DNA from 4 places in the Nonomuraea sp. NPDC052116 genome. Region 3 is predicted to be linked to each of the others. Evidence: riboswitches for the same ligand, from Rfam matches in the RefSeq annotation. Region 3 holds a riboswitch; each other region holds the start of a gene.
What was found. Region 3 has a riboswitch for cyclic di-AMP ahead of AB0L65_RS16065 (C40 family peptidase). Riboswitches for the same ligand answer to the same signal wherever they lie in the genome.

Region 1: another riboswitch for cyclic di-AMP. It lies ahead of AB0L65_RS18490 (hypothetical protein); the one in region 3 lies ahead of AB0L65_RS16065 (C40 family peptidase).
Region 2: another riboswitch for cyclic di-AMP. It lies ahead of AB0L65_RS21760 (hypothetical protein); the one in region 3 lies ahead of AB0L65_RS16065 (C40 family peptidase).
Region 4: another riboswitch for cyclic di-AMP. It lies ahead of AB0L65_RS28875 (C40 family peptidase); the one in region 3 lies ahead of AB0L65_RS16065 (C40 family peptidase).

What each region holds. Positions count from the first base shown of each region.
Region 1 is NZ_JBFAWA010000008.1:392,507-399,972, forward strand. It holds gene AB0L65_RS18475 (TrpB-like pyridoxal phosphate-dependent enzyme) at 1-1,169, shown strand, start outside; gene AB0L65_RS18480 (DeoR/GlpR family DNA-binding transcription regulator) at 1,428-2,204, shown strand; gene galT (galactose-1-phosphate uridylyltransferase) at 2,201-3,280, shown strand; cyclic di-AMP (ydaO/yuaA leader) riboswitch at 3,346-3,487, shown strand; gene AB0L65_RS18490 (hypothetical protein) at 3,493-4,449, shown strand; gene AB0L65_RS18495 (DinB family protein) at 4,470-4,970, shown strand; gene AB0L65_RS18500 (ATP-binding protein) at 4,983-5,459, opposite strand; gene AB0L65_RS18505 (helix-turn-helix transcriptional regulator) at 5,693-6,559, shown strand; gene tig (trigger factor) at 6,760-7,466, shown strand, end outside.
Region 2 is NZ_JBFAWA010000010.1:235,534-242,999, reverse strand. It holds gene AB0L65_RS21775 (PadR family transcriptional regulator) at 1-56, opposite strand, end outside; gene AB0L65_RS21770 (MDR family MFS transporter) at 125-1,561, shown strand; gene AB0L65_RS21765 (DUF5302 domain-containing protein) at 1,610-1,810, shown strand; cyclic di-AMP (ydaO/yuaA leader) riboswitch at 1,977-2,112, shown strand; partial or broken gene AB0L65_RS21760 (hypothetical protein) at 2,412-2,777, shown strand; gene AB0L65_RS21755 (alpha/beta fold hydrolase) at 3,029-3,874, shown strand; gene AB0L65_RS21750 (aminotransferase class III-fold pyridoxal phosphate-dependent enzyme) at 3,871-5,085, opposite strand; gene AB0L65_RS21745 (carbohydrate kinase family protein) at 5,082-5,999, opposite strand; gene AB0L65_RS21740 (TetR/AcrR family transcriptional regulator) at 6,046-6,630, shown strand; gene AB0L65_RS21735 (class II aldolase/adducin family protein) at 6,671-7,306, shown strand; gene AB0L65_RS21730 (DUF885 domain-containing protein) at 7,301-7,466, opposite strand, start outside.
Region 3 is NZ_JBFAWA010000007.1:273,738-281,203, forward strand. It holds gene AB0L65_RS16045 (Lsr2 family protein) at 460-792, opposite strand; gene AB0L65_RS16050 (RDD family protein) at 1,309-1,797, opposite strand; gene AB0L65_RS16055 (RDD family protein) at 1,908-3,308, opposite strand; gene AB0L65_RS16060 (amino-acid N-acetyltransferase) at 3,361-3,930, opposite strand; cyclic di-AMP (ydaO/yuaA leader) riboswitch at 4,207-4,356, shown strand; gene AB0L65_RS16065 (C40 family peptidase) at 4,452-5,402, shown strand; gene AB0L65_RS16070 (LuxR C-terminal-related transcriptional regulator) at 5,429-5,641, opposite strand; gene AB0L65_RS16075 (helix-turn-helix domain-containing protein) at 6,285-6,686, opposite strand; gene lysX (bifunctional lysylphosphatidylglycerol synthetase/lysine--tRNA ligase LysX) at 6,771-7,466, opposite strand, start outside.
Region 4 is NZ_JBFAWA010000016.1:64,743-72,208, forward strand. It holds gene AB0L65_RS28860 (phosphotransferase family protein) at 1-260, opposite strand, end outside; gene AB0L65_RS28865 (NYN domain-containing protein) at 405-1,727, shown strand; gene AB0L65_RS28870 (NlpC/P60 family protein) at 1,859-2,833, shown strand; cyclic di-AMP (ydaO/yuaA leader) riboswitch at 3,228-3,392, shown strand; gene AB0L65_RS28875 (C40 family peptidase) at 3,466-3,981, shown strand; gene AB0L65_RS28880 (hypothetical protein) at 4,395-5,213, shown strand; gene AB0L65_RS28885 (M48 family metallopeptidase) at 5,528-6,799, shown strand; gene AB0L65_RS28890 (glycosyltransferase family 4 protein) at 6,889-7,466, shown strand, end outside.

The DNA of each region.
Region 1 (7,466 bases), on a different contig from region 3:
GCGGTGAGCGGTTCGTCCCGATCCCGCAAGAGGTGCTCGACGTCTACCGGCTCTGGCGGCCGACGCCGCTGATCCGGGCGCGCCGGCTCGAGAAGGCCCTCGATACGCCGGCCAGGATCTACTACAAGTACGAGGGGGTCTCGCCCGCCGGGTCGCACAAGGCGAACACGGCCGTGCCCCAGGCGTACTACAACGCCCGCGAAGGGGTGCGGCTGCTGACCACCGAGACGGGCGCCGGGCAGTGGGGGTCGGCCCTGGCGTTCGCCTGCTCCCAGTTCGACCTCGAATGCCAGATCTGGATGGTGCGGGCCTCGTACGACCAGAAGCCGTACCGCCGCTCTCTCATGCAGGTGTACGGCGCCACCGTCCACGCCAGCCCGTCACCCGTCACCGGCTCGGGCAGCAAGGTGCTGGCGGACGACCCGGACTCGCCCGGCAGCCTGGGCATCGCGATCAGCGAGGCCGTCGAGGTGGCCGCCGCCACGCCCGACGCCCGGTACGCGCTCGGCTCGGTACTCAACCACGTGCTCCTGCACCAGACCGTGATCGGCGAGGAGGCGCTGGAACAGCTGCCCGAGATGCCGGACCTGGTCATCGGCTGCACCGGCGGCGGCTCGAACTTCGCCGGCCTCACCTTCCCGTTCCTGCGCGAGAAGCTGGCCGGGCGGATACGGACGGTGTTCAGGGCGGTCGAGCCGACCGCCTGCCCGTCGTTCACGCGCGGCGTGTACGCCTACGACTTCGGCGACACCGCGGGCCTCACGCCGCTGCTCAAGATGCACACGCTGGGGCACGCGTTCATCCCCGACCCGATCCACGCGGGCGGCCTGCGCTACCACGGCATGTCGCCGCTGCTGTCGCACATGTACGAGCTGGGCCTGTTCGAGGCGGTCACCCGCGCCCAGAGCGAGTGTTTCGAGGCCGGTGTCCGCTTCGCCAGGACCGAGGGCATCGTGCCCGCCCCGGAGCCCACGCACGCGCTCGCGGAGACGATCGCCGAGGCCCTGCGGTGCAAGGAGAGCGGCGAGGAGAAGGTGATCCTGACCGCGCTCTGCGGCCACGGCCACTTCGACCTGGGCGCGTACGACCGCTACCTGGCCGGGCACCTGGAGGACTACACGCTGCCGCAGGACCGCATCGAGCAGGCCCTGACCGAGCTGCCGGGCTGAAAGCGGGGTGGCCGCCGGAAGAGGCGGCCACCCGGTCAACGCGCCGTGGGGCGCTTGCCGTGGTTCGCCTTCTTCTTCTTGCGTGCCTTGCCCTTGCGTGAGCGCCTGGCCATAAGCTCGCCTCCGGTGATCGGGCCAATGATCGGCTACGCCACGAGCCTCCCCGCCCGTGCTGACCAGCGCAAGCGCAGCACGCGAACTAACATTCCCCAACAATTCCGTGTCATAATTTGGTGGAATCTGTTGGAAGGAGCGGGCGTGCTCGCACAGCAGCGTCAGCAGACGATCCTCGAACGCGTGCGCAGCAACGGCGGCGTCCGGGTCGCGGACCTGGTCCGCGAGCTGGGCGTATCCGACATGACCATCCGTCGGGACCTCGAGGTGCTGGCCGAGCGCGGGTTGCTGGAGAAGGTGCACGGCGGCGCCACCGCCCTCGGCCCCGGCTCCACCGAGGAGCCGGGCTTCACCGCCAAGTCGGCCCGCCAGCAGCAGGAGAAGGAGGCCATCGCGCGCCGCGCGGCCGGCCTCGTCCGGCCTGGCACGGCCGTGGCGCTCTCGGCGGGCACCACCACGTGGGCGCTGGCCCGCCATCTGATCGCCGTCCCCGAGCTGACGGTGATCACCAATTCGATCCCCGTCGCCGAGGTCTTCCACCGCAACCCGCGCTCCGACCGCACGGTCGTGCTGACCGGCGGCGTGCGCACGCCGTCCGACGCGCTGGTGGGCCCGGTGGCTGTGGCCGCGATCCGCCGCCTGCACGTGGACACGCTGTTCCTCGGCGTGCACGGGATGAGCGTGCGGGCCGGGTTCACCACCCCCAACCTGCTGGAATCGGAGACCGACAGGGAGCTGGTGGCGGCCGCCAACCGGCTGGTCATCCCCGCCGACCACACGAAGTGGAACACGGTCGGCATCAGCACCATCGCCGAGCTGACCGAGGCCGACGTGGTCGTCAGCGACGCGGGGCTGCCTGAGGACGCACGCATGGAGCTGGCCGAACGGGCCGGAGAACTGATCATCGCGGAGGGCTCGTGAAGCGCACCATCACCCATCTGGCCGACGGCCGTGAGCTGATCTACTTCGATCAGCGGGACGACGCCGACCGGAGCGCGATCGACCGGCGGGTCCTCGACCCCCGGCCGGTGGCCTCCGAGCTGCGCTACGACCCGCTGACCGAGGAATGGATCGCGATGGCGGGGCACCGGCAGACGCGCACGTTCCAGCCGACCGGCTCGGCGAACGAGTGCCCGCTGTGCCCGTCGTCGGACACGCGCTCGTCGGAGATCCCGGCGTACGACTACGACGTGGTGGTGTTCGAGAACCGATTCCCCTCCTTCTCCACCAATTTCGGGACTTATACAGACGTGGGGGGCCTGAGTGAGGTCCGGCCGGGAGTGGGGCGGTGCGAGGTGGTCTGCTTCACCTCTGAGCATTCGTCGTCGTTCTCCCAGCTCTCCGACGGCCAGGTGGAGCTGGTCATGGAGGCGTGGGCCGACCGGACGGCCGAGCTGTCCGGGATCGAGGGCGTGGAGCAGGTGTTCTGCTTCGAGAACCGGGGCGAGGAGATCGGCATCACGCTGGCCCACCCGCACGGCCAGATCTACGCCTACCCGTACGTCACGCCCAGGACCAGGCTCCAGCTCGCCGCCGCCAGGCGCTACACGAAGGGGAACCTGTTCGCCGACGTGCTGGCCGCCGAGCGGGCCGCGGGGACGCGTGTGGTGGCCGCCAACGAGCTGTGGACGGCGTTCGTGCCGGCCGCCGCGCGGTGGCCGTACGAGGTGCACATCTACCCGCACCGGCAGGTGCCCGATCTGGCCGCGCTGACGGAGGAGGAGCGGTCGGCGTTCGCGCCCCTCTACACCTCGGTGCTGCGGGCCTTCGACGACCTGTTCGGCGTGGTGATGCCGTACATCTCGGCCTGGCACCAGGCGCCCGTGCGGCAGGACCGCGAGCTCGGCTACCTGCACCTGGAGCTGTTCAGCATCAGGCGGGCGCCGGGCAAGCTCAAGTACCTGGCCGGGTCGGAGTCCGCGATGGGCGCGTTCGTGAACGACGTGCTGCCGGAGGAGGCCGCCCGGATGCTTCGATCACAGGTAGATCACTATTAGATTTCTAATGGGGGTCGCGTTACTCGTGATCTACCACTAATATCCCTTTTGTGCCTGGCCGTAACAGCAGGCACACGCCTAATCCCGGGCGAGTCGCCCGGGAGCCGGGGACCCACCCGCACCTGGGGTGAATCCACTTCGGTGGTAGGGCACGCAGCTCCCAGCCCGAACCCGTCAGCTAACCCGGCCGGCAGAGGGAGAGGAACATCCACGTGGCGGCTCCGTCCCCCGCGACTCTTGCCATCGGCCTCGTCGCCGCCGCAGCCGTCGCCCTCCTGCCGGCGACCGCGGCCTCGGCTGCCCCCAAGCCGTCGGAGGCCGAGCTCCGCGCCCAGCTCAAGCAGCTCAACAGCAAGATCGACAAGCTCATCGAGAAGTACAACCTCAAGCGCGTCGAGCTGGCCAAGGCGCAGGCGGCCGCCAAGGCGGCCAAGGAGCGGCTGGCGGCCGCGGAGAAGACCCTGGCCGCCGCCGAGCAGCGGGTCGGCGACCTCGCCAGGATGCGCTACCAGAACCACGACCCGTCGCTGCCCTCCGTCCTGATGGTCCAGAGCGGCGGCGGCGCCGCCCTGCTCGAGCAGCTGACGGCCGAGCAGCAGGCCCTCGTCCAAGGGGTGGCCAAGGCCCGCGACGACAAGAAGAAGGCCTCCGACGAGGCCGCCGCGCTGGCCACCCAGATCGGCGTGGACGCCAAGGACGTGACCGAACAGCGCTCCGAGGCCGAGGACATCATCGACGACATCAAGAAGAAGCTCCAGGACCTCGTGCCGCTCGGTCCCGGCCGCAAGTCCGACGGGAGCTGGGCACCGGAACTGCCCTCGGGCTCGGACAACATCACGGCCCGTACGCGGCTGATGAAGGCGGAGCTGGCCAAGAACTTCAAGCTGCCGTTCACGGTGGGCTGCTTCCGCTCGGGCTCCAGCGGCGAGCACCCGCTCGGGCGGGCCTGCGACTTCATGATGAGCACCGGCGGCACGATGCCCGCGGCCATCAACAACGCCCTGGGCGACCGCATCGCGGATTGGGCGCTCAAGAACAAGGGCAAGCTCGGCGTCAAGTACGTGATCTGGAAGCAGCGCATCAACATGGGCTCGGGCTGGCGGGCCATGTCGGACCGCGGCAGCGTCACCGAGAACCACTACGACCACGTCCACATCTCGATGTACTGAGCTGGATAAGGTCGGACATCATGACTGACACCCGGATCCCGCCCGCTCTCACCGGCGACGAGCGGACCACGCTGAACAACTGGCTCGAATGGCACCGCGGCACCCTCGCCGTCAAATGCGCGGGCCTGTCGGACGATCAGCTGCGCCTGCGCTCCGTCTCACCCTCGACCATGTCCCTGCTCGGCCTGGTCCGGCACATGGCGAACGTCGAACGCTCCTGGTTCCGCCGGGTGCTCAACGGCGAGGACCTCCCCAAGCTGTGGGACAAGGACCGCGACAACGACGCCGACTTCAAGGAAGTGGACGCCGCCTCCGTCAAGGAGGCCTTCGTCACGTGGGAAGAGGAGATCGAGCGCGCCCGCGCCATCTCGGACGCCAGGCCGCTGGACGCCGTCGGCGACCACAGAGGGCAGGAGTGCACCCATCGCTGGATCCTCATCCACATGATCGAGGAGTACGCGCGGCACAACGGTCACGCGGATCTGCTGCGCGAGCGCATCGACGGGGTGACCGGAGAGTAACGAGACCGATGATCAGGGCTCGGTGCGGAACAGCGCCCACACGGCCTTGCCGCCCCGGGCCAGCGGGTCCCAGCCCCAGCACTGACTGTAGGTCTCGACGATGTAGAGGCCGCGCCCGTTCTCCGAGATGAAGTCCGGCTCCTTGGGGCGCGGCACCTCGTCGCTGGGGTCGGCCACCGCCAGCAGCACGTGCGGCTGTACGCGCATCAGCAAGAGCTCGATCTCCCGCCGCCCCGCCGCGTACATCGCGTAGCGCACCGCGTTGGTCACGAGCTCCGACACCACCAGCGCGGCGTCGTCGCTGAGTTCGTGCAGGCCCCAGCCCTTCAGGGTCGAGCGGGTCACGTCCCTGGCCGTCTTCACGGAGTCGGCCTGAAAGGGCAACGGGCACGAGGTCGTGTACGGCTTGCCACCCATGAGCAGGTGGTCGAAGCCCACGTCACGGGTGATCTGCAATGCATCGGCAGTGGCCAGAGGATCCTCCACCATGCTGCCGATACCTCCCCGTTCAGTCCGACTTAGTGCATGTTTGGCCCAATATGCACTAAGCCATCATGGGTCACGATCGCTGCACCTGCAAGACCCAAATGCACGTGCACTTGCATTGTGCAGTAGCAAGCGGCGTTTTGGGGCATAACTCTGCTAATCGGACACGGGGTTGAGACCTTGTCATACCCGGCAATGTGGTGTCACTGTGTGTGCGGACCTTGATAGGAGGCAAAGTGACGCAGAACCAGCCGGGTTCCGGACCGACGGCGCTGCGCATCCTCCTGGGCTCCCAGCTGCGCAAGCTCAGGGAAGCGAAGAACGTCACTCGTGAGGAGGCGGGCCATCTCATCCGTGGCTCCGAATCCAAGATCAGCCGCATGGAGCTGGGCCGAGTGGGGTTCAAAGAACGGGACGTGGCGGACCTGCTGACCCTCTACGGGGTCGTCGACAAGCAGGCCCGCTCCGCCGTACTCGACCTGGTCGCCACCGCCAACGAGCCTGGTTGGTGGCACCGGTTCAACGATGTCCTGCCCACGTGGTTCCAGGCGTACGTCGGCCTTGAAGAGGCCGCCGCCAGGATCAGGACCTACGAAGTCCAGTTCGTGCCAGGACTGCTGCAGACCAAGGAGTACGCAAGGGCCGTCGTGACCGCCGGATCGGCGGGAATCGGGGCCGAGGAGATCTCCAGAAGAGTGGATCTCCGGCTGGAGCGCCAGCGGATGTTCGACAGGCCGGATGGGCCAGTGTTCTGGGCCGTGATCGACGAGGCCGCCCTACGACGCCCCATCGGCGGCGTCGAGGTGATGCGGGCCCAGATCGAGCACCTCATCGACCTGATGCGCCAGCCCAAAATCACCATTCAGATCATGCCGTTCAGCTTCGGCGGGCACAGCGCGGAAGGCGGGGCGTTCAGCGTCCTGCGCTTCCCCGACACCGATCTGCCCGACGTCGTGTACGTCGAGCAGCTGGCGAGCGCGCTCTACCTCGACAAGCGTGAAGACGTGGACCGATACACCGAGGTGATGGAGCGGCTCTGCGCCGTGAGCACCACTCCGGACGAGACGGTCGAGCTGTTGCGGACGATCGCGGACGAGTTCTGACGGACGGTAACGGATGATCGCGGGCGACTTGTGACGGCGCGGACGTCGTTGTTGGGTACGCATCTGCCCTAGACTGGCCATCGGCGTTGGATCCCGCCGTGGCGGAGCATGCCCAACACCGCACATGTGGGCGCGGCGCGTGTGCCGTAACCGATGGACGCGCCCGCGATCACTCGTAGCTTGATCAAGGAGACCATTCCGTGAAGACCGCTGTCGAGGAGCTCAGCCCGACCCGGGTCAAGCTCACTGTCGAGGTGCCGTTCGACGAGCTGCGCCCGAGCATGGATGCGGCGTACAAGAAGGTCGCGCAGCAGGTGCGCGTCCCCGGGTTCCGGCCTGGCAAGGTTCCGGCCCGCATCATCGAGCAGCGCTTCGGCCGGGCGGTAGTGCTGGAGGAGACCCTCAACGACGCGGTGCCCAAGCTGTACGGCAAGGCCGTCGACGAGGTCGACGTGTTCCCGGTCGCGCAGCCCGACATCGAGGTCACGAAGATCGAGGACGGCGAGCAGATCGAGTTCACCGCCGAGGTCGACATCCGGCCCAACTTCGAGGTGCCCGACTACCAGGGCCTCGAGGTCACGGTCGACTCCGCCGAGGTTTCCGACGAGGACGTCGACGCCCAACTCGACTCCCTGCGCCAGCGTTTCGCGACGCTGACCGGCGTCGAGCGCGCGGCCGCCAACGGCGACTTCGTCGTCATGGACCTGCGCGCCGAGATCGACGGCGACAACATCGAGGAGCAGCAGGCCAGCGAGGTCTCCTACGAGGTCGGCGCCGGCTCCGTGCTCCAGGGCCTCGACGCCGCGCTCGAGGGCATGTCCGCGGGCGAGGAGAAGAGCTTCAAGACCGAGCTCGTCGGCGGCGAGAACGCCGGCGACGAGGCCGACGTGATCATCAGCGTCAAGTC
Region 2 (7,466 bases), on a different contig from region 3:
CCGCTCGCCGGGCCGACGGCCTCGAGCAGCCCGAGAAGCGCGATCCGAAGGGACATGCGCGCCAGCATATCGAAGACTTGACATGTCAAGACTTACATATCAGTCTTCACATGTGAATGATGGCATGAAGCCTCAAGGGCTCCTCTTGCTCGCGGTGCTCGGCGGGATGTTCCTGGCGATGCTCGACCAGACGATCGTCGGCACCGCGTTACCGCGGATCACGGCCGAGTTGGGCGGCACGACGCTCTACGTCTGGGTGGTGACGGCGTACCTGCTCACCTCGACGGTGACCGTGCCGCTCTACGGCCGGCTCTCCGACCAGCACGGCAGGAAGGCGCTGCTGCTGATCGGGATGGTGGTGTTCGTGGCCGGGTCCGCTCTGTGCGGGGCGGCGCAGGACATGCCGCAGCTCATCGCGTTCCGCGCGCTGCAGGGGCTCGGCGCGGGCGCGCTGCTGCCGCTGTCGATGGCGTTGGTGATGGAGATGTTCCCTCCGGGTACGAACGGCGCCCGCGTGCAGGGTGCGCTCGGCGGCGTGATGGGCCTGACGTACCTGGCCGGGCCGTTCCTGGGCGGGTTGTTCACCGACCACGCGACCTGGCGGTGGGCCTTCTACGTGAACGTGCCGATCGGCCTCGTGCTGATCGCGATCGTCGCGCGCCGCCTGCCGAACCGGCCGGGCGTGGGCGGCGGCGGGCGCCCCGACTACGCGGGCATCGCGGTCTCCACCGTGGCCATCAGCGCGCTGCTGCTGGGCCTGACGGAGAAGGGCCTGGACGGCAACACCTGGACCGACGCCGCCGTGGCCGGGCCGATCGTGCTCGCGGCCGCGTTGCTGGCGGTGTTCGTGCTGGTCGAGAGGCGGGCGGCCAGCCCGATCATGCCCATGCACCTGTTCGGCAACCGCACCTACACGCTCGTGAACGTCACGTCTTTCTTCACGGCCTTCTGCATGTACGCCGGCGTGGTGTTCCTGCCGCGTTACTTTCAGCAGTCCCTCGGCGTCAGCGCCACCGAGTCCGGGCTGAGGATCTACCCGATGACGCTGGCCATGGTCCTGGGCAGCGTCGTCATGGGCGCGCTCATGTCCAGGACCAGGGTCTACAAGCCGTGGCTGGTCGCCTCCCCGTTCCTGCTCGTCGCGGGCACCCTGCTCTGCCTGAACCTGACCGCGCACACCGACGGGCTGCTGCTGGCCGGCTGGATGCTGCTGATCGGGCTGGGCATGGGCCCGATGCTGTCCGGCCTGACCGTGGCCTCCCAGCAGTCCGTCGAGCCGCAGTACATCGGCGTCGCCTCCGCGAACCTGACCTTCTTCCGCCAGATCGGCGGCTCCGTGGCGCTGGCCGTCGGCGGCACCCTCTACACCTCGACGGTCACGGCGGACGCGCCCGTGCACGGACTGGCCGCCGCGCACGCCTCCGCCGCGGCGGCGGTCATCCCGTCGCTGGGAGTGGCGGGGGCGCTGCTCGCCCTGGTGGCGCTGGTGGCGATGCCGGCCAGGCGGCTGGAGGTGCCCGCCACGCCGCAGAGCAGGGTTGAGGCCAGTTTCGCGTCATAAGCGGGGCCATGCGAAGCTGTGATAGTCCCCAACACCATGGAGGTCCTCATGGCGGAAACACCGGAGCCGGAAGTCAGCGAGACTCCCGAGGACGAGATGAAGCGCAAGTTCCGCGAGGCGCTGGAGCGCAAGCGTAACCAGCACGCGGACTCGGGCGCGGGTGGCAAGGGCGGCGACCCATCGAAGATCCACGGGGCGCACGGTCCGGCTGCGAGTAAAAGATCGTTCAGGCGCAAGAGCGGCGGCTGAGGCCGGGAATTTCAAGGGGGTACGGCAATGCCGTGCCCCCTTTCTCTATGCCGGAGGCAGGTAGATCTTTACACCGATTCATGACGAACTGTTTGTGTTTGTCCGGAATACGTGGTTAGAGTGATGCCCACTTACCAGCCGGTGGCGTGGACCACACAAGGGAACCAGCCGACTGGCGCCTAATCCCGATCACTCGGGAGCCGGGGACCCACCTCCCTGGGGTGAATCCGACCTTGTGTCGGTAGGGCAACTCCACCGCCCGAACCCGTCAGCTAACCCGGTAGGCGAGATGGAGAGGACATATGCAGAACTTGAATGATCACGTAGAACACCCATACAGCGTGATGACGGCCGCCCTCTGAGCGGTCCCTTCTCCAGGCTCGTTTCGCGCTCCGCGTAGCTTTCCCCCGTCAGGTGCTTTCCCCTGCTACGCCCTTTTTCAAGCGAGCGCAATCTCCCTGCCCCCTCGCGAAGGACTGTACTTTTCATGTCTGCACGTTCTGGTTTGCGTACCCTCGCTCTGCTCACCGCCTCCACCGTCGGCGCGCTCACCATCGCCGGCACCGCGGCCCACGCCGACTCCAACACGGACGAGAAGGTCCTGCTCAAGGGCTCGACCACCGCTTCGTACTTCTGGGACGACTCCTCCGGCCGCGCCGGGGACACCGGTCTGCCCGCCAGCGGCAAGCCCATGCAGAAAGGTCTGGCCGCCAGCCCGAGCTGGCCGCTCATGACCGAGGGATACGTGATTCACGACGGCAAGAAGCTGCCCTTCTTCGTCGGCGACCGCGGCCCGGGCGTGCCCTCCAACAACGGCGTCATGCTCGACCTGGACGGCAAGACGTTCGCGGAGCTGACCGGCGGCTCGTTCAACATGGAGACGCTCGGCGTCGACGGCGTCGGCGGCCAGGGGCACATCAAGGTCGACTACGTCATCACCAAGTGGGGCAACGGTCCCGGCAAGAAGAACTACCCGGTCCCGTTCTCGACCGGCGCCTGGTCCGAGCGTGACAACAACCCGGCCGAGCCCCCGGCGGCCGGTGCGGCCGTGCCGCCGCCTGCGCGCGAGGCCGGAGAGTGGAGCGCCAGCACGGGCGCCGTCGTGGCCAGCGCCGTGGCCGCGGTGGGCGGCAGCGTGGTGCTCGCCAGCGACCGCGTCCGCAATCTTCTCAAGGGCTGAACTTTACGGACCTGGACCAGAATGTCATTCTGGTCCTCGTGACCACCCGCGTAGCCGCGAACGGCATCGAAATCGCCTACGAGAGCTTCGGCTCGCACGAGGGGCGCCCCCTGCTCCTCATCATGGGGCTCGGCGCGCAGCTCATCCACTGGGATGAAGGGCTCTGCGCGCTGCTGGCGGACCAGGGACACCACGTCGTACGGTTCGACAACCGCGACGCCGGTCTCTCCACACACTTCTACGACCAGGGCGTTCCCGCGATGGGGGCGCCTTCGCCGTATCTGCTGGACGACCTGGCCGACGACTCGGCGGGACTCATGGACGCGCTGGGCTGGCCGGCCGCCCACGTGGTCGGGGCGTCGATGGGCGGCATGATCGCCCAGGCGCTGGCCATCCGCCACCCGGACCGGGTGCTGACCCTGACCTCGATCATGTCCACTCCCGGCCCCTCGGCGGCCCCGCCCACCGAGGCCGCGCTCGCCACCCTCATGGCCGCGCCCCCCGCCGACCGCGATGCGGTCCAGGCCCAGGCGGTGCGGACCTGGTCGGTCATCGGCTCGCCCGGATACGAGCTGGACCGCGAGCGGATCACCCTGCTGGCCGGACTCGCGTTCGACCGCTGTTTCGACCCCGGCGGGACGGCCCGGCAGCTCGCCGCCATCATGGCCTCGGGCGACCGCACGGCGGGGCTCGCCGGGGTGCGGGTGCCCACGCTGGTGCTGCACGGGGAGGCGGACCAGCTCGTTCCGGTCGCGGGCGGCCAGGCCACGGCCGCGGCCGTCCCCGGCGCCCGGCTGGTGACCTACCCGGGCATGGGCCACGACCTGCCGCGCCCGCTCTGGCCGTCCGTCGTGGCCGAGATCAGCAAGCTCACCGCCGACTAGCCGAAGTGGGCACGGGTCTCCGCGAACGCCTGGTCCGTGCCCTCCAGCGCCCTGGCCACGTCGGCCTCCGTGTGCGCGGCCGACATGAACCAGTTGTGCCACGGGTGCAGGTAGACCCCGTGCCGCAGGCAGGCGTCGCTCCACCACATCGCGACGGAGAGGTCGGCGTCCCCGTCGAAGCTGAGCCACGGGATCGTGACGGGCCCCGTCTGGTTCACCACGAACCCGTGGGACTTGGCCTGCGCGTAAAGCCCCTCGCGGAGCTGCGTGCCCGCGCGTTCCATGGCGCCGATGCCGTCCGTGTCGCGCAGCGTCTCGATGGTCGCCTTGGCCGCCGCCATGGCGACCGCCGAGAACCAGAACGACCCCGTCGAGTACAGCGTCTGCGCCGGTCCGCGCAGCGCGTCCGTGCCGGTGACGGCGGCGATCGGGTAGCCGTTCGCCATGGCCTTCGACCAGGCGGTCAGGTCGGGCCGCACCCCGTACGGCTCCCAGGACCCCCGCAGGTCGACCCGGAACCCGGCCCGCACGTCGTCGATCACCAGCGCGGCCCCGAGCCGGTCGGCCAGGGCGCGGGCGCCCCGCGCGAAGGCGGGCTCCACCAGCTCCTGGTCCTCGAAGGAGTCGTGCTTGAACGGCGTCACGATGATCGCCGCCACGTCGCCCTCCACGGTCGCCGCCGCGGTCTCCAAGGACTCGAGTGAGTTGTACGTGAACTCCACCAGGTCGGCCCGCTCGTTGGGCGTCGTGCCCGCCAGGGAGGGCGTGCACCAGGGGTCCGCCCCGTGGTAGGCGCCGTGCGCCATCAGCACCTTGGTCCGGCCGGTGGCGGCGCGGGCGACCATGAGCGCCTGCGTGGTGGCGTCGGTGCCGTTCTTGGAGAACATCGCCCAGTCGGCGCTGGGCACGGTGTCCACCAGCAGCTCGGCCAGCTCCACCATGATCGGGCCGGGGCCGTTGAGGCAGTCGCCGAGCGCGGCCTGCCGGGCGGCGGCCTCCTCCACACGTGGGTGGCGGTGGCCGAGCACGACCGGGCCCCAGCTGCACATGAAGTCGATGTACTCGCGACCGTCCACGTCCCACTGGCGGCAGCCCTCGCCGCGTTCGAAGAACTGCGGGAAGCCGGGGGCGAAGAGGGCGGCGTTGAGGTGGCCGTACATGCCGCCGGGGACGACCTTCAGTGCGCGCTGACGGAGTTCTGCGTCGGTCATCCGAGAGTCCTTAGAGTCGAGTCGAGATCGATGAGGCCGGCGTCCGAGCCGAGCCCGGTGGCGACGCGGGCGGCGGCGGCCGTGCCCCAGCGGGCCGCGGTCAGCACGTCCTGCCCGTGCAGGAGGCCCGTCAGGAACCCCGCGCAGTACGCGTCCCCGCAGCCGGTCGTGTCCGAGACGTCCACCTTGAGTGCGGGCACCGTCTCGGCGCCCTCCGCAGTGACCACCAGGCTGCCCGCCGCCCCCAGCGTGACGAGCACGCCGCGCGGCCCGTCGGCCAGCAGGGCCCGGGCGGCCTCGCCGACGTCGGAGGCGCCGGTCATGAGGAGGGCCTGCGACTCGTTCGGCAGCACGTAGTCCACGTGCGGCAGGAAAGCGCGGGCCATTCCCAATAAGTCGGGCATCTCCGAAAGGAGGTCCATGGTGATGACGGTGCCGGACGCGCGTACCTCGTCCAGGAGGGCGAAGAACGCCGGGTCGCCGAGGCCGAAGGTGACGTCCATCCCGCCCAGGTGGATCGCCCGCACGCCGCGCAGCACGTCGGGGTCGAGGTCCGCGTACGTCACGCCGAGGTTGGCCCCCGGCACGTGGAAGCTGGGCCGCCCGCCGTCGGGCCTGATGGGCAGGATCGACGCGGCCGTCTGCTCGCCCGCCCTGCGCACGAGGCGCGAGACGTCGACGCCGCGCTTGGCGAGCACCGCCACCAGGAAGTCACCCAGCTCGTCGTCGCCGGCGGCTCCCATGGTGATCACGGGGTTGCCCAGCTTGACCAGGTCGACGGCGGTCCCGGCGGCGGCGCCGGCGGCGGTGAGGCGGATCTGCTCCACCAGTACGGTGTCCTGGCCCTCGGGGATGTGATCGATGGGCCTGGCGAGAATGTCGACGATGTGGACGCCGACGGTGGCGACGGTCATAGTCTAAATAGACAGACGTCCGAATAAAAAGTCAATGGAGGAGCCGATGCCCAAGATCGTCGATCACGACGAGCGCCGGCGCGAGGTCCTGTCAGCCGCCCGCCGGGTGATCGTCAGGGACGGCATCGACGCCGCCACCACGCGGGCCATCGCCAAGGAGGCCGGATACTCCAACGGCGTGCTCGCCCACTACTTCGCCGACAAGGACGAGATCCTGCTGTCGGCGCTGCGCCAGTCGCACCAGCGCATCCGCGACCGGCTGACCCGCAAGGTCGAGGGCGCGACGGGGCTGGCCGCGCTGCGCGAGCTGCTGCTGGACAACCTGCCGCTGGACGCCGAGCGCACCCAGGAGTCGCGCCTGGAGGTCAGCTTCTGGAGCCGCAGCCTGGCCTCGGAGCGCCTGGCCGAGGTCCAGCGCACGGAGGCGGACGAGCTGCGCGCCGCCGTACGCGACCTGCTGGCGCAGGCCCGCGCGGCGGGTGAGCTGCGCACCGACGACAACCTGGACGACCTCGCCGAGCACCTGCTCGCCCTGGTCGACGGCCTCAGCCTGCACCTGCTCCTCTACCCGGGCCGGCTCAAGCGCGTCGACGTCGAGCGCCTCATGCTCCAAGCGCTGGATCGTTTGTGACCATTGATGTATTTCGGACGACCGACTACATTGCCGACGCATGAGCCTGCGCGAGCAGTTGTGCGAGTACGGCCGGCGCGCGGTCGAGCTCGGCCTGGTCATCGGCACGTCCGGCAACCTGAGCGTGCGCGAGGGGGATCTGGTCGCGGTCACCCCCTCGGGGGCGGCGCTCGACCGGCTGACCCCGGAGATGTGCCCGGTCGTGGACGTCGAGGGTTACCTCGTCGAGGGCGACCTGCAGCCGTCCAGCGAGACCCCCATGCATTTGGCCGTCTACGCGACCACGGACGCCAAGGCCATCGTGCACACGCACTCGGTGTTCGGCACGATCGTGGCCACCACGATGACCGAGCTGCCGCCCGTGCACTACAACGCGCTGCTGCTCGGCGGCGTGGTCAGGGTGGCCGAGTACGCCACGTACGGCACGCCCGAGCTGGCCGCCAACGTCCGGGCGGCGATGGAGGGCAAGAAGGCCGCCCTGATGGCCAACCACGGCGGGGTGACCGTCGGGGCGACGCTGGAGGAGGCGTTCGAGGCCACCCGGCTGCTGGAGTGGCTGTGCGAGGTCTACGTCCGGGGGCTCAGCGTGGGCAAGCCGGCCGTCCTCACGAACGAGCAGCTCAACGCGGTGGTCGAGCGAGCGCTGAACCCCCCGACGTTCCCTCGTCGCCTATGAGAGCGCCGCCTGCTCCGCCAGCCCCAGCGGCAGCCCGCCCGACCCGGCGATCCGGTCGTGGAACTCCTTCAGCGACCCCTGGAACGACTCCCGGATGCGGTCGATCTCGATCGCGCCCGTGAGGTAGGAGGGCGCCTGCGTGGGCCACGCGCAGTAGCGG
Region 3 (7,466 bases):
CCGCTGTATTGCCCGCCGCCACGCATCCCGCCCGGCACCGCTTTACCTTCGCGCCGGTCGCGGGTTTACGCTCGGTGAGATCGCCCGTATACACCCGCCGCCGCCCCGTAGATCGCTTCCGGGCTATACGGCGCCGGGGTTTTCCGTCATGGCGCGTTCCATGAGCGCGGAGATCGCTCATGACGTACGGACGCGAGCGTACGTTGAATGAGGTATGGCTGCCTCACACGGCTTTCGGCGCGCGACTCCGACGCCACCGCATATGTGGACGACCGCCGGCGAAACAGCGCCACGGGCGAAGCCGAACACGCAGCCAAAACGCCCGCATATGTGCACATGGAAGATCAAGTCCGGGCGGCCCGGCTTTCGAGTTCCGGCCCCGGATAACGATCATGCGCTTATGGCGGCCGCCGGGGTCCTAGGCGAACGGCATAAGCGCATGGTCGATCGTCGGCTTGCTCAGTGGGCCGCTTCGTACTTCTCGACGACCGTGGAGGCGATCCGCCCGCGCTCGCTGACCGGCAGGCCGTGAGCCTTGGCCCACTGCCGGATCTCCGAGCTCTTCTCGCGGCTCATCGCCCTGCTGCCGCCGCGACCGCGGCGACGTGCGGTGACGGCGCCTGCCCTGCGCGCATGCTGCACGAAAGGCGTGAGCGCGTCCCTCAGCTTCTTCGCGTTAAGGTCGCTGAGGTCAATCTCATAGGACGAGCCGTCAATAGCGAAGCTGACCGTCTCATTGGCCTCGCCCCCATCGAGGTCATCGATGAGAATCTCCTGGATCTGCTTGGCCATCTACGCAATCCTTTCGCGGAGCATTGTTTCATTCGCCTGCCCAAACATATACCCGGAAAGGCGCGGAGACAATTCAGCGCAGCGGGGATTCGGCTGACTGGCCGATCAGTTCTGCCCGTCGACCGGATCCTCGCGGTTTCGGCGGCCTCCCAGGGCCTCGGACCGGACCAACTTCACTACGCCAAAGATGAAGGCACCCCCGACCACCGCCGGGGGGATGAGCGCTGACAATACGTCTGTAAGGGCTTCCATTCGTCCTCGCCTCCACGGCTTGCGGGGTTTCAGGGGCGCATTATGCGGATGGGAGCGCGCCCAGGAGGGGCGTTGCGGCCCTCACGACGCGCCAGGTGACTACCGTTCGCACCCGACCATAGCGGCGCACAGATGCCCTGCGCCTCGCAGGGCACCAACATCCGGCGACCCGGATGCCCCATAGCCTAATGCCAGTCTCTCCAGGCTCCTTACCGGATCAAGAGAAAATTTTTGGAATTGGCTTCCTGCCAGGCACGGGATGGGTCAGCGAAGATCTTTTACCACACGCGTTCCGGCCAGCCTGTCATGCGGCCCGCGTTCCAGGGGCTTGTCGATCAGGATGAGCAGCCCCACGCAGAACAGGAGCATTCCGGCCACCAGATTGGCCACGGGAATGCCCATCAGCATGACGGGGCCCGGATAGACCAGGGCCCGTTTGAGCAGCGCCCTGGAGGCCACGTGGGGCGGCGCCAGGCGAATCCCCATGATCGCCTTGCCGAACGTCCTGCCGCGCCGGTAATGGGCCCACCAGTCGTAGCCGGTATAAGCCAGCCCCGCCGCCAGCCAGGCGAACACACCGGGCAGCCGGCCGGCGAACGCCTCCAGCATCCCTACAGTCCGGAAGACGCCCCACAGCGCGATGAACAGAATGTAATAGAGCACCCCGAAGACGAACGCCTCAATCGCCCGGGCGGCGAGCCGTTCCCACCATTCCGCGGGCGGCGCGTCCGCCCGCGGCGGCGACCCGGCCATAACCCCCACCTCGCGTCATCAGCGGCTCAGGTTCCCCATTTTGGTACGGCCTGTGCACACAAAACAGGGGCCGACGCGAAGCCGGCCCCTGCTTTTACCTGACGCTTGGACTACTTGATCTTCACCACCACGGTGTTGGCGAACTTGTCCGCGAACGTCTGCTGCAGCGGCTTGTCCCAGAGCTGGGAGGCACCGTTCAGACCCGCGCCCACGGCGCCGAACAGCGCTCCGACAAACGGGATGAGGCCGAGGGCATACCAGCCCCAGGTCCCGCCCGCACGCTTGAGCGCCACATCGTTGGCCAGACCGCCGGGCGGCATTCCTGCGCCGACCTGAACGATCTTGATCCCCATGACCATCTTGCCGACCGTCTGGCCATTCATCTTGGTCAGGAAGTACTCATAACCGACGTACATCAGGGCCAGGAGTAGCGCGTTAAGGATGCTCGCCACGAAGCTGCCCAGCAATCCGCTGGTGAGACCCGTGGTGGAGTTGTAGCTCACCGTGAGCAGGCCGATGACGATGGAGACCAGCGTGTAGATGACGCCAAAGATGACCCCGTCGATGATCCTCGCCACCAGGCGCTGCCACCACTCCGCCAGCGGTGCCGGCGCGCCGGGCGGCTGCACGCCCACGGGCCCGGGCTGGCCGTAGGCCTGGCCGTAGCCGGGCTGGCCGTACTGCTGCGCCTGCCCGTAACCCTGCTGCCCGTACTGCTGCTGCCCGTACTGCTGGTCGCCGTAGCCCTGCTGTGCGTAGCCGGGCTGGGACTGCTGCTGCTGGCCGTAGCCCTGCTGGCCGTAGCCCTGCTGGCCGTACTGCTGCTGGCCGTAGTCGGGCTGGGACTGCGGCTGCTGCCCGTACTGCTGCTGGCCGTAGTCCGGCTGGGACTGCGGCTGCTGCCCGTACTGCTGCTGGCCGTAGTCCGGCTGCGACTGGGGTTGCTGGCCGTACTGCTGGCCATAGCCCTGCTGACCCGACTGCGGCTGCTGCCCGTAACCCGGCTGGGACTGGGCCTGCTGGCCGTAGCCGGGCTGGGACTGCTGCTGCTGGCCGTAGCCCTGCTGGCCATAGCCCTGCTGACCCGACTGCGGCTGCTGGCCGTAGCCCTGCTGGCCGTACTGCTGCTGGCCGTAGCCCTGCTGCCCGTAGCCCTGCTGGGACTGGGCCTGCTGGCCGTAGTCAGGCTGGGACTGCTGCTGCTGGCCGTACTGGGGTTGCTGGCCGTACTGCTGCTGTCCGTACTGGGGTTGCTGCTGACCGTGCTGCTGTTGCTGTCCGTACTGGGGTTGCTGGCCATAGCCCTGCTGACCGTACGGGGGCTGCTGCCCATAGGCGTCGTCCGCCCGGTAGCCGATCACAGTCGCGTCCGGGTCGGGCTCGCCGGGGTGGCGGCCCTGGTTCTGCTGCCCGTAATAGGGAGGCGCAGAGTTGTCGCCGGATTCGTCCTGTGGATACGGCGGCTGTCCGGTGCTCACCGTGTCACCTCGCTTCGAGTGCGCATGTGGCACGTGTCAGGACACATGCCTGTGCTGCCCAACGTATCGACATAGGTATCAACAATCACCTTTCCATCTGGTCAAGGTCCACGTCACCCGATGTCAGGTGGAGCAGCATGCGGGTGTTTCCCAGCGTGTTCGGCTTGACGTGTTCAAGATCCAAAAACTCGGCAACACCCTCGTCGTACGAGGCCAGCAGTTCGGCGTAGACCTCAGGTGAGACCGGCGTGCCCTGAATCGGGCGGAACCCGAGTCGCGCGAAGAAGTCGACCTCAAAAGTAAGACAGAATACACGTCGCAGACCCAAATCCTTAGCCTGCTGGATCAGCGCGGAGACGATCCGGTGGCCGACGCCCATCCCCCGGCACTCGGGATCCACCGCCACCGTGCGGACCTCGGCGAGGTCCTCCCAGAGCACGTGGAGCGCGCCGCAGCCGACGACCTGCCCGTCTCGCTCGGCCACCCAGAACTCCTGTACGTCCTCGTACAGCGTCACCGTGGCCTTCTCCAGGAGCCGCGGCCCCGCCCCCGCGTAGGTGTCCACCAGGCGTCTGACCGTGCGCACATCGGGCGTGCGGGCACGCCGGACCACCACCGCGGTCTCGGGCACTGTCAGCTCGGCCACCTGCTCCATGGTTCTCCAGGGTACAGATCTCATTACGGCTCAGCCCTAACTCCCATGTCTCGGCCCATCTTGTTACATCTCGTGGTCAGATCGGCACGGGACCGCGCGGCCAGCTCGCGCCCGCCGAAAGCGCGGACAAATAGGGCGGAGGGCCTCTTCTGCACGGGTGCCCACGAGATCACCTTGTGACCCTTCGGTTGTGAAACCTCTACAGACTTGGCAGTTCTGGTTGAGCACGAACCCGGAGTGCATTAGTGTCCAGCGACAATGTTTCCCGCGTGTCGCGCGGGAGACCCGCCCAATTCTCGCAAGAGAAGCCGGGGAACCGCCGGTGGCGACCTCCGACGCCACCACTGGGGTGAATCCGAGTCTTTCGGTAGGGCTGCTCCGGCCCGAACCCGTCAGCTAACCCGGTAGGCGTCGACGAGAGGAGCTGGTTGGTGAAGCCCACGCTCAGCGGTGGGGGGAAGTCGGCGGGCAAGCACGCCCGCCCTCCGGAACGGGCCCGGCGAGCACGCCGCGTAGGTGTGGTGAGTCTCACAGTCGCCGCGCTGCTGTTCGCCATCCCCGTCGGTTCGGCGTCCGCGGATCCCGAGCCCTCGCTGAAAGAGCTCGCCGACCAGGCCACGAAGCTGCACACCGACATCGAGACGCTGACCGAGCAGTACAACGGCCAGCGGGAGAAGCTCAAGACCGCCAAGAAGGCCGCCGAGGCCGCGGAGAAGACGCTGACGAGCAGCGAGACGGATCTCGCCGCCAAGCGCTCGAAAGCCGTCGCACTGGCCCAGAACGCCTACATCACGGGCGGCCTGAAGACCCTCGCCTTCGCCACCTCCGACGACCCCGAGGGCTTCCTCAACCGCGCCGCGACCTCGTACGCGCTGCAGACCGAGCAGGGCGAGGAGATCAACCAGCTCACCAAGGCGATGGACACGGCCACCCGTGCCAAGGAGAGCGCCACGGCCCGCATCGACGAGGTCCAGAAGCTCGTCACGGACCTCGAGGCCAAGCGCAACAAGATCACCAAGCTGGTGACGAAGGTCGAGAGCAGCCTGTTCAGCCGGGCTCTGGGCGAGGCCGGGCGGCCCGGCACGCGGGCCGTGCGCGTCAACCTGCCGATCCCGGGCTCGGGGAAGGCCGCGGAGGCCGCGCGGTGGGCGCTCACTCAGCAGCTCAAGCCGTACGTCTGGGGCGCCGAGGGCCCCGGCTCGTACGACTGCTCCGGGCTCGTCATGGCGGCGTTCCAGCGGGTGGGCATCTCGCTGCCGCACTACACCGGCGACCAGTGGACGGCCGGCCGGCACGTCTCGCGCGAGGAACTCAGGCCGGGTGACCTGGTGTTCTTCTACAGCGACCTGCACCACGTGGGCATCTACATCGGCGGCGGCATGATGGTGCACGCCCCGCAGACGGGTGACGTCGTACGGATCGCGTCGATCGCGCGGCGGCCGTTCGCCGGCGCGGTGCGCATCGCCGACTGAGCCCGCACCCCGGCGGTCCGCCGCGGCTAGATCAGCTGGCGGCGGGCTGCCCAGGCCACGGCCTCGATGGCCGTGGCCACGCCTATGCGGTCGCAGATGCCGCGCAATCTTCGTCGTACCGTGCGCCCGCTGATATCCAGCCGCCGCCCCACCCGATCGACCGTGACTCCCTTGGCCAACTCCGCCAGCAGCGCCAAATCAGCATGGCTGAGCTCAACGCCTTCAGTGAGCACATCCATCGGGAGCCCTCCCCCCAACAGCAAGAACTTGGACCTCACAGACGGGCCAAAGCCGCTCCTCGCAGACGGTAAACGCATCGTGGAAAGGTCGTCAAGCATGACAATCGCCGCACTTGACGAGCGCTATTGACATGATCCGCTATATATGACGCACTCGCGATATGTCAGAACGCAGAGTGATCACATTGGGGCTTCCGGAATGGCCCTGACCAGCGTTCCGGTTTTCGATCAGTTCGCCATGGATATTCCGCATGATCGATACCCGCGTTATCGCGGGACACGCGTCCGTGGCGCGATCTTTCCGGCCCACGGCAAGCCACCAATCGCTCGCTTTGTGCTGCACACCCACACGATCCGCCAACCCAGGTCAGGCAGTTGATTAAGGCAATTGGATCAATCCGCTATGGCAATTGCCGCCACGGGTTCAGGTCGGCGGCCCGCCGCGTGGCGGGCGTCCTGCTCTGACCGCCGGGCCGGGCGGCCTCGTTTCCGGGTGCGCGTGCCCGGCGGGATCACAGGGGTGGCCGGGGCACCGCGTACGCTCCCTGACCCGCGCCTCCGCGGCCTTGACGCGATGCTTACAAGCGGCTTCGGATCGGAAACCGGGCGGTCCGGAAGCCGGATTCGCGACGGCGGTGATCGCTCAGGCGCCGGCGGCGTCGTAGCGGTCCCTGGCGGCCTCGACGTCCTCCATGTGCGCCTCGGCCCAGCTCTTGATCGCGGCCACCAACGGCATCAGGCCCTCGCCCAGCGGAGTGAGCGCGTAGTCCACCCGTACCGGCACAGAAGGGGTGAGCGTGCGCGAGACCAGGCCGTCACGCTCCAGGCCGCGCAGGGTCTGCGTGAGCATCTTCTGGCTGACGCCCGCGATGCGCCGGGACAGGTCGCTGTAGCGGCGCGGGCCTGGCGCCAGCGCGGTCAGCAGGAGGGTGACCCATTTGTCGCTGAGGGTGTCGAGCAGCTTCCTGGAGGGGCACTCGGCGAAGTACGCGTCGAAGACCTGCCTGGCCTCGTCCCGCTGCTCCGCCGCCGTCTTCGTGGCCATCCGCGCACCCCTTCCCGATCGCTGCTTACCAGGAGAGGGTAGAGCGCCCGGGGCGGGCGCTCTACGACGGCGGCGGGACGCGGGTCAGTGGGTGGGCTTGACCAGCGGGAACAGGATGGTCTCGCGGATGTTCTTGCCGGTGAAGGCCATGATCATCCGGTCGATCCCCGCGCCCATGCCCCCCGTGGGCGGCATCGCGTACTCGAGGGCCTGCAGGAAGTCCTCGTCCAGCTGCATCGCCTCGAGGTCGCCCCCGGCGGCCAGGAGGGACTGCTCCACCAGGCGGCGGCGCTGCTCGATCGGGTCGATCAGCTCGGAGTAGGCCGTGCCCAGCTCCGTGCCGAAGCCGATCAGGTCCCACTTCTCGGTCAGCAGCGGGTTGTCCCGGTGCTGGCGGGTCAGCGGCGAGGTCTCCAGCGGGTAGTCCATCACGAACGTGGGCTGGACGAGCGTGTGCTCCACCAGGGCCTCGAAGAGCTCCTGCACCAGCTTGCCCTGGCCCCACTTCGGGTCCCAGTGGATCTCGCGCCGATCGGCGATCTTGCGGAGCTCCTCCAGGCCGGTCGCGGTGGTGATCTCCTCGCCCACGGCCTCCGACACCGCGCCGTACAGGGTGATGCGCGGCCACCGGGCGATCCCGAGGTCGACCTCCACCCCGTCGTGGACGACCACCGTGGTGTCCAGGGCGGCCACCACGGCCTTCTGGTACATCCGCTGGGTCAGGTCGGCCATGTCGTTGTAGTCGAGGTAGGTGCCGTAGGCCTCGAGCATCGTGAACTC
Region 4 (7,466 bases), on a different contig from region 3:
ATCTCGAACTGCGCCCCAAGATCGTACGAGGGGAACACGGGAACGGCTTCTACCGCAGGTGCGAGCCTGGCTACGCAGCGCGTTCGCCCTTCGTCCCAGGTCGCGGTGAAGAACAGGGTCTCGCTGGACATGCCGTTCTCGGCGGGCCTGGACACTTCGGACACCGAGGCGCTCGCGCCGACCCTCCCGCGCAGCCAGCGGGCCAGGCTGTCGCGCAGTTCCACCAGGTCACGGGTGGAGGTGCGGATCTCTTCTGTCATGGTCGGCCTCCTGGGTGAACACCCGTCCCGGCTCAGTCGTATATCCCCAACCAAGCGCTTGTCTAGAGAGAGGTGGCCGTTACGGTCAGGTACGCGGCAGCCGTACCCTTGTCTGAAAGGGCATGTCACGAAGGGACAAGTGGGATGAGTTCAGCGGGTGAAGGCCTGTCTCGCCCGCTTCCCGAGCAGGTGCGGCTCAATGTCGTCGATCTGGCGTCCCAGGTCCTCGGGACGATGCCCGCTGCCTCCATACCGCCGCCCCTTCGCGGGATAGCCAAGTTCGACCCCCGAAAACGCGCCAAACTCGGCAGCGCGCCCATCGCGGCGCAGCTCGAGAACGACAAGAAGTTCCGCGAGCTGGTGGCCGAATCGGTGGAGGCCGGCTGGCCCGAATTGGTGGCATCCCTGGCCGAGGGAAATGTCCCGCCGGCCGCCGACCCCGTGCTCGTGGCCGCGGCCGCCTACCTCACCCGTCCGCCCGGCTGGGCGGAGATGATCGAGGTCGCCCGTACGGACCTGGTGCAGTCGGCCGTGGCGGCCGAGGGGTCGGAGCGCGAGGAGGCCGTCACCCGGCTCCGCGAGCAGCTCGCCGCGCAGAAGACCGCCGCCAAGGAGGAGGCCGATCGGCTGCGCGAGCAGATCAGGGCGGCCCGGGCGGAAAATTCTGATTTGAGGCGCAAGCTCCACGACGCCCGCGAGCGGGCCAAGGGCGCGGTGCAGCGGGCCGACGAGATGGAGCACGCGGCGGAGGACGCCAGGTCGGCCGCCACGGCCGCGGGCACCGCGGGCGAGTCCGAGCTGCGGCGGCTGCGCGAGCGGCTGGCCGACGTGGAGAAGCAGCTGGAGGCCTCGCGCCGGGCCGCCCGCGAGGGCAGGAGCATCGAGGACGCCCGCATCCGGGTGCTGCTCGACGCGCTGCAGGACGCCTCGGCCGGGCTGCGCAGGGAGCTCGCCCTGCCCACGATGATCAGTCGGCCCGCCGACTCGGTCGCCGCGGTCACCGGCGAGCGGCCCGGCGTCCGGGGGGTGCCCGCGCGGGCGCTGGCCGACGACGATCCGCAGCTCCTCGACCAGCTCCTGGCCCTGCCGCAGGTCCACCTGATCATCGACGGCTACAACGTGACCAAGACCGGCTACGGCACGCTCACCCTCGCCGACCAGCGCACCCGGCTCATGACCGGGCTCGGCGGGCTGGTGGCGCAGACCAGGGTCGAGGTCACCGTCGTGTTCGACGGGGCCGAGCTGAACTCCCCGGTGCAGGTCGTGGCGCCGCGCGGGGTGCGGGTGCTGTTCAGCCAGCCGGGGGAGATCGCCGACGATCTGATCCGCCAGCTCGTACGCGCCGAGCCGCCCGGCCGGGCCATGGCCGTGGTGTCGTCGGACCGCGAGGTGGCCGAGTCCGTCAGGCGGATGGGAGCCAGACCCGTTCCGTCTGGCTTGCTGCTGCGCAGGCTGGGCCGGGCCTAGATTACCTGCACCCCTTACGGGCGGATTTGCCGCGCTGTGCCAGGGATATTACGAATTGGGTGGATAGCGTGTGACCTCACCCGCCACTTCTGTACTATTCGCCCCAGATATCATCCCTGGGAGGCGACACAGTGAGGTTTGGCAGGGTGCCGGTGGCCGCGGGTCTCGCGTTCGGGCTGGTCCTGTCCCCCATGGGAGCCGCCGTCGCCGATCCCCGGCCGACCCTCGGACAGGCCAAGGCCAAGCTCGACAAGCTCAACGACAAGGCCGACAAGGTCGTCGACCGCTTCAACACGGCCACCGAGCGGTACAAGGCCGCCAAGGGCGCCTACACCAAGCTGAACGACCGCTACAAGACCAAGCTGGCGACGGTCGCGGACCTGCGCGCCCAGGTGATCGGCATGGCCGTCGACAGCTACAAGCTCGGCACCGACGTGACCTCCCTGCCCGGCCTGGTGAGTGCGGACCGCCCCGACGACTTCCTGATGAGCCTGGCGCTGGCCGGGCAGCTCTCGCGGGAGCGGGCGGAGAAGCTGGCCGCGTTCGACCGGGAGAACCGCGGGCTGAAGGTCGAACGCGACAAGGCGGAGGAGGCTTTGGAGGCGGCCGACCGGGAACGGGACGGGGTCGAGAAGGAGCGTTCGGAGATCATGAAGCTGATCTCCGAGCAGAAGAAGCTCCTGAAGAAGCTGGGCGCCTACAACCCCGGCAACCCGAACAGCGTCGGCATCCAGTACACGGGCCCGGCCTCGGGCAACGCCGCCGCCGTCCTGCGCTTCGCCTTCGCCCAGGTGGGCAAGCCGTACGTGTTCGGCGGGACGGGCCCGGGCGGCTGGGACTGCTCCGGCCTGACCCAGGCGTCGTGGCGCGCCGCGGGCGTGTCGCTGCCGCGCACGACCTGGCAGCAGTGGGCCTGGGGCGCGAGCCGCAAGGTCTCACTGAGCGCCCTCCAGCCGGGGGACCTCATCTTCAGCTCGAGCCTGGGTCACGTCAGTATCTACGCCGGCGACGGGAAAATCGTTCACGCGCCGCAGACGGGCGACGTGGTCAAGGTCGTCAAACTCTCGTCGTACGGCGGCCGCCTCGTGGGCGCCATCCGCCCGTAGCTACGACGCCGAATCGTTGATCGCATCAACCGAACGAGGTTCGGTTGATGAGTGATGGGAACGATCCAGCACGCCTGACGAGCCACAACAAGTGTGACAAACACGACATTTGGGGCCTGACAAACGGGCGCGAAATCAAATGTGAGCAGCGTCACATTTCGATAACGGAACCTGGTGTTCCAGCAGGGATTTCCCTCCTTACTGACTCCACTATCTGATCTTTACAGGCGGTGTCCCGCTTTGCCGATCCTTGACCCTTCGGCGTAGCTTCTGGCGACGTCGCGGTGAACAAGCCATGTCCCCCGCGAACCCGCACCGGTCTCTCCCGGTGTGAGACAGATAAAGATCCGCTGGTCAACCGCCCAAATGTCCCCATATCAACACGTTGGTCGGGACGGTTGGCCTGCCGAATCCGTGCAGCCAGGAGGCACGGAGCCGGGGACCCAGCGATCCCAGTTCCCCAGGGATCAGGGGGTGAATCGGCGCGCACATCGCGCCGTAGGGCGACTTCCAGGCCCGAATCCGTCAGCTAACCCGGTAGGCATTCGTGGAAGAGTCAAGGAGAAATCCTGTCTACCTCCCTGCATAACCCCCGTCTGTCCCGCATTGCCCTGAGTGGCGTAGCGCTCACGATGACCGTGACGGCCGGAGGTGCGATCCTCCATGCCCCAACGGCTCAGGCTGCCACGACCGATTCGGCTTCGACGACCAAGGCGGCCGCAACCGCCGGAACCTCGAAGACGACCTCGGCCGCGGCGCTGAGGGCGGCCAAGGTCGCCCGTCAGAAGGCGAAGGCCCGCAAGGCGGTCTCCGTGGCCAAGAACCAGGTCGGTGACCCGTACCGGTACGGAGGCACAGGCCCCGGTTCGTTCGACTGCTCCGGCCTCGTCCAGTACGCCTGGAAGAAGGCCGGGGTGAAGCTCCCACGCGTGGCGGCCAGCCAGTTCGCCCGCAGCAAGAACAAGGTCTCGTGGCGGAACCTCCGGCCCGGCGACCTGATGTTCTTCAGGGGGCTCGGCCACGTGGGCATGTACGTCGGCAAGGGCAAGATGGTCCACTCGCCTCGGACAGGCGAACGGGTACGCATCGACAAGCTGAGTGGATGGCGGCGGGCGTCGTTCGTCGGCGCTGTCCGTCCCGGCATGTGAAGAAGCCCCGCCCGGCTCCTCCGGGCGGGGCTCTCCCATTGTTGCTTTCATTTTTTACGGCGGAGCACGGGCGGCGCCACCCGCCGCACCTGGCTGAGGGCCTCCAGGGAGACGCCCGCTGACCCGCACAACGCACCCACCGCAACGGCACCCCCTCAAAACAGCCACCCCACCCCACCCACCCACCCCACCCGCCTCACGGCTTCCCGCGCCACGGCTCACGGCCCCACGACCCTCGGTCCAATGACCCTCGGCTCGCGGGCCAGGCTCCCCGTTCGATGGCGCGCGGTGTGCGGTCCTCTGGCGCGCAGCCACCGCATGCGGTGCGGGTGGGCGGTTCTCAAGGGCGCGCGGTTCTCAAGGGGGTGCGGAGTGGCCGGTCAAGGGCCGGCGGGCGGCTACGATCGGGCATCGTGTCAGGGCAGGTGAATCGGCGGGCCGCGATCGTCTCCGTCCTGCTTCTCGCCGTCACCCCCGCCAGCGCCCCCACCCCCGATTCCCCCATCCTTCCCGCCGAAGTCCGCGGCCTGTGGGGTGACGGCGAGGTCGTGGTCCGTGGGGCGCGGTCCGTGGTCGTCGGCCGGCACATCACCCCCGCCGAGCTCGGCGACATCGCGCGGAGGGCTGATCGGGCGGGGCAGCGGGTGTCGGCGGTGCTCGGAAGGTCAGTACGACCGCTCGTAGTCGTTCCCTCGTCCGCCGCCGAGGCGGCCGGGCTGGCCGGGGTGGGGCGGGTCGACGGGCTGGCGGCGGTGGCCGATCGCGGGCGCGTGATCATCGTTCCCGAGTTCTTCGCCAGGCTGAACTCCACCGGCAAGGACGTCGTACTCGCCCACGAGCTCACCCACGTCGTCGCCGGCACCGACCGCCTGCCCCCATGGCTCTATGAGGGGTTCGCCGACTACGTCGGCTATCGCGACTCCGGACTCCCCGTGAGGACCGCGGCCGCCGAGCTCGCCGCCGAGGTGCGGGCCGGGAGGCTGCCGAGGGAATTGCCCGGACCTGCGGCTTTCGCGGCTGACGGGCGGGACCCCGTCCGGCTCGCCCGGGCGTACCAGGAGGCTTGGCTGGCGTGTCGCTTCCTGGCTGACCGGTTCGGTGAGGGGACGCTGGTGAGGCTCTACCGTGACGCCCGCGCGGGCGGCGTAGACCGAGCACTCGCCGCGCTCGGCCTCTCCGCGGCCACGCTGACGGCACGGTGGCGCGACTACGTGCGAGACCGGCTCGCGTGAGGGGGAGGCAGATGAGCGAACGGCGGAACGTGGACGACGCGTCGCAAGAGGCGTCGAAGGAGGGTGAGGAGGCCGGAGGCGCCACGGCTCTGAGTGGCGAGGCGCGCGGTCACGGTGAGAGCGCGTCAATGAAGAGGGAGAGCGCCGGCCCGATGCCGGGAGGTGGCCCGTCCGTGAAGGGGGAGGGCGTCGGCCCGACGTCCGGGGGTGGCGCGTCCGTGAAAGGGGAGAGCGCGGGCTCGGTGGCCGGTGGCGGGGTGTTCGTGAAGGGGGAGAGCGGGGGCGGAAGACGGGGGCAGAGTGAGGGTGTGTCCGTGAACGGGGGAGGGCCGCCGGAGTCCGACGGCGAGCGCCGGCTGAGGCGGCAGGCGGCGGTGGCGGCCGTGCTGCTCGGCCTGGTGATCGCGGCCGTGGCCGCCTTCAGCACCCCCTGGCACCTCCTGACCTCCGGACCGCCCGACCCGGCCCGCGACTTCACCGCCGCGCAGATCGCCAGGTCCGAGGCGTTCGACGCGGCCAGCACCCTGCCCGCCTACCTCTCGCTGGCCCTCACGCTGATCATCGCCGGGCTGCTCGTCGCCACGCCGTTCGGCGTGAAGCTGGTGGCGTGGCTCAAAGGCCCCTGGTGGCTCCGCGTGGTGCTGGGCGTCGTGGTCATCACCCTCTTCACCCAGCTGATCAAGCTGCCGATCGCCATGTGGGGCGAGACGCTGCTGCGCGGTTACGGCCTGTCCATCCAGACCTGGGGGTCCTGGGCAAGCGACCGGCTCAAGAACATAGGCGTCGACGCGTTCATGCTCAGCCTGATGCTGCTGGTGCTCGTGGCGCTGGCCCGCAGGTTCAGGCGGTGGTGGATCCCGGCCGCCGTGGGCGCGTTCGCGCTGACGGTGCTGGCGTCGTTCGTCTACCCGGTGGTGTTCGAGCCGCTGTTCAACGACTTCACGACCATGCAGCAGGGCCAGCTCCGCACCGAGCTCCTGGACATGGCCAAGCGGGACGGCGTGCCGGTCGAGGACGTGCTGGTCGCCGACGCCTCCCGCAGGACGACGGCGCTGAACGCCTATGTGTCCGGGTTCGGCGCCACGCGCCGCATCGTCGTCTACGACACGCTGCTCAAGGCCCCGAAGGCCGAGGTCGAGCTGGTCGTGGCGCACGAGCTGGGCCACGCCAAGACCGACGACGTGCTCTACGGCACGTTCATCGGCGCCCTGGGCGCCGCGCTGGGCGCGATCCTGCTGTCCTGGGTGTTCGGCCTGGTACGCCGCCGCACCGGCGTCACAGGCCTGGGCGATCCGCGCGCGGTCGGCGCGGTCATAGGCCTGATGACCTTCGGCTCACTGCTCATGAGTCCCGCCGAGAACCTGATCAGCCGCCACATCGAGGCCAGGGCCGACCTGCACGCGCTGGACCTCACGCACGATCCGGCCACGTTCATAGCGATGCAGAAACGCCTGGCAGTCACCAATATTTCCGACTTGTCGCCGGATGCGGTGGAATATGTGCTCTATGCGTCCCATCCTTCCAGCCCCGAGCGCATCGCGATGGCCCGTGCATGGGCCAAGCTGAACGGCGTCCCCGTGAAGTGACACGTGAAGTGACACGTGCGGCGACCCGCGCGGCGACCCGTGCGGTGACAAGCGCGGCGGCAGGAGCGACGCCGGGTGCGGGGCCCAAGGTGCTCGTCGTCACGAACGACTTCCCGCCCAGGCCGGGCGGCATCCAGTCGTTCGTGCACGGCCTCGCGCTGCGCACGCCGGGCGTGGTCGTCTACGCGCCCGCCTGGCCGGGCTGCGAGGAGTTCGACGAGCTCCAGCCGTTCCCGATCGTGCGGCATCCGACGCGGCTCATGCTCCCGACGCCGGCCGTCGCCCGCAGGGCGGCGAGGCTGGTGGCCGAGCACGGCGCGCAGACCGTGGTGTTCGGGGCGGCGGCGCCGCTCGGGCTGCTCGCCCCTCGCCTGCGCCGGGCGGGCGCGCGGCGCGTGGTGATGCTCACCCACGGCCACGAGGCGTCGTGGGCGAGCGCGCCGGGCTTCCGCGCCGTGCTGCGCAGGATCGGCGAGCACGCCGACGTGGTGACGTACCTGGGCGAGTACACGCGCGGCCGCCTGGTCGCCGCCGTCCCGCCGGGCAAGCTCGTACGGCTGGCGCCCGGCGTGGACGTCGGCCAGTTCCGGCCCGACGCGCCCAAGGCGGAGCTGGGCCTGGACGGCAGGCCGGTGGTCGTGTGCGTGTCGCGGCTGGTGCCGAGGAA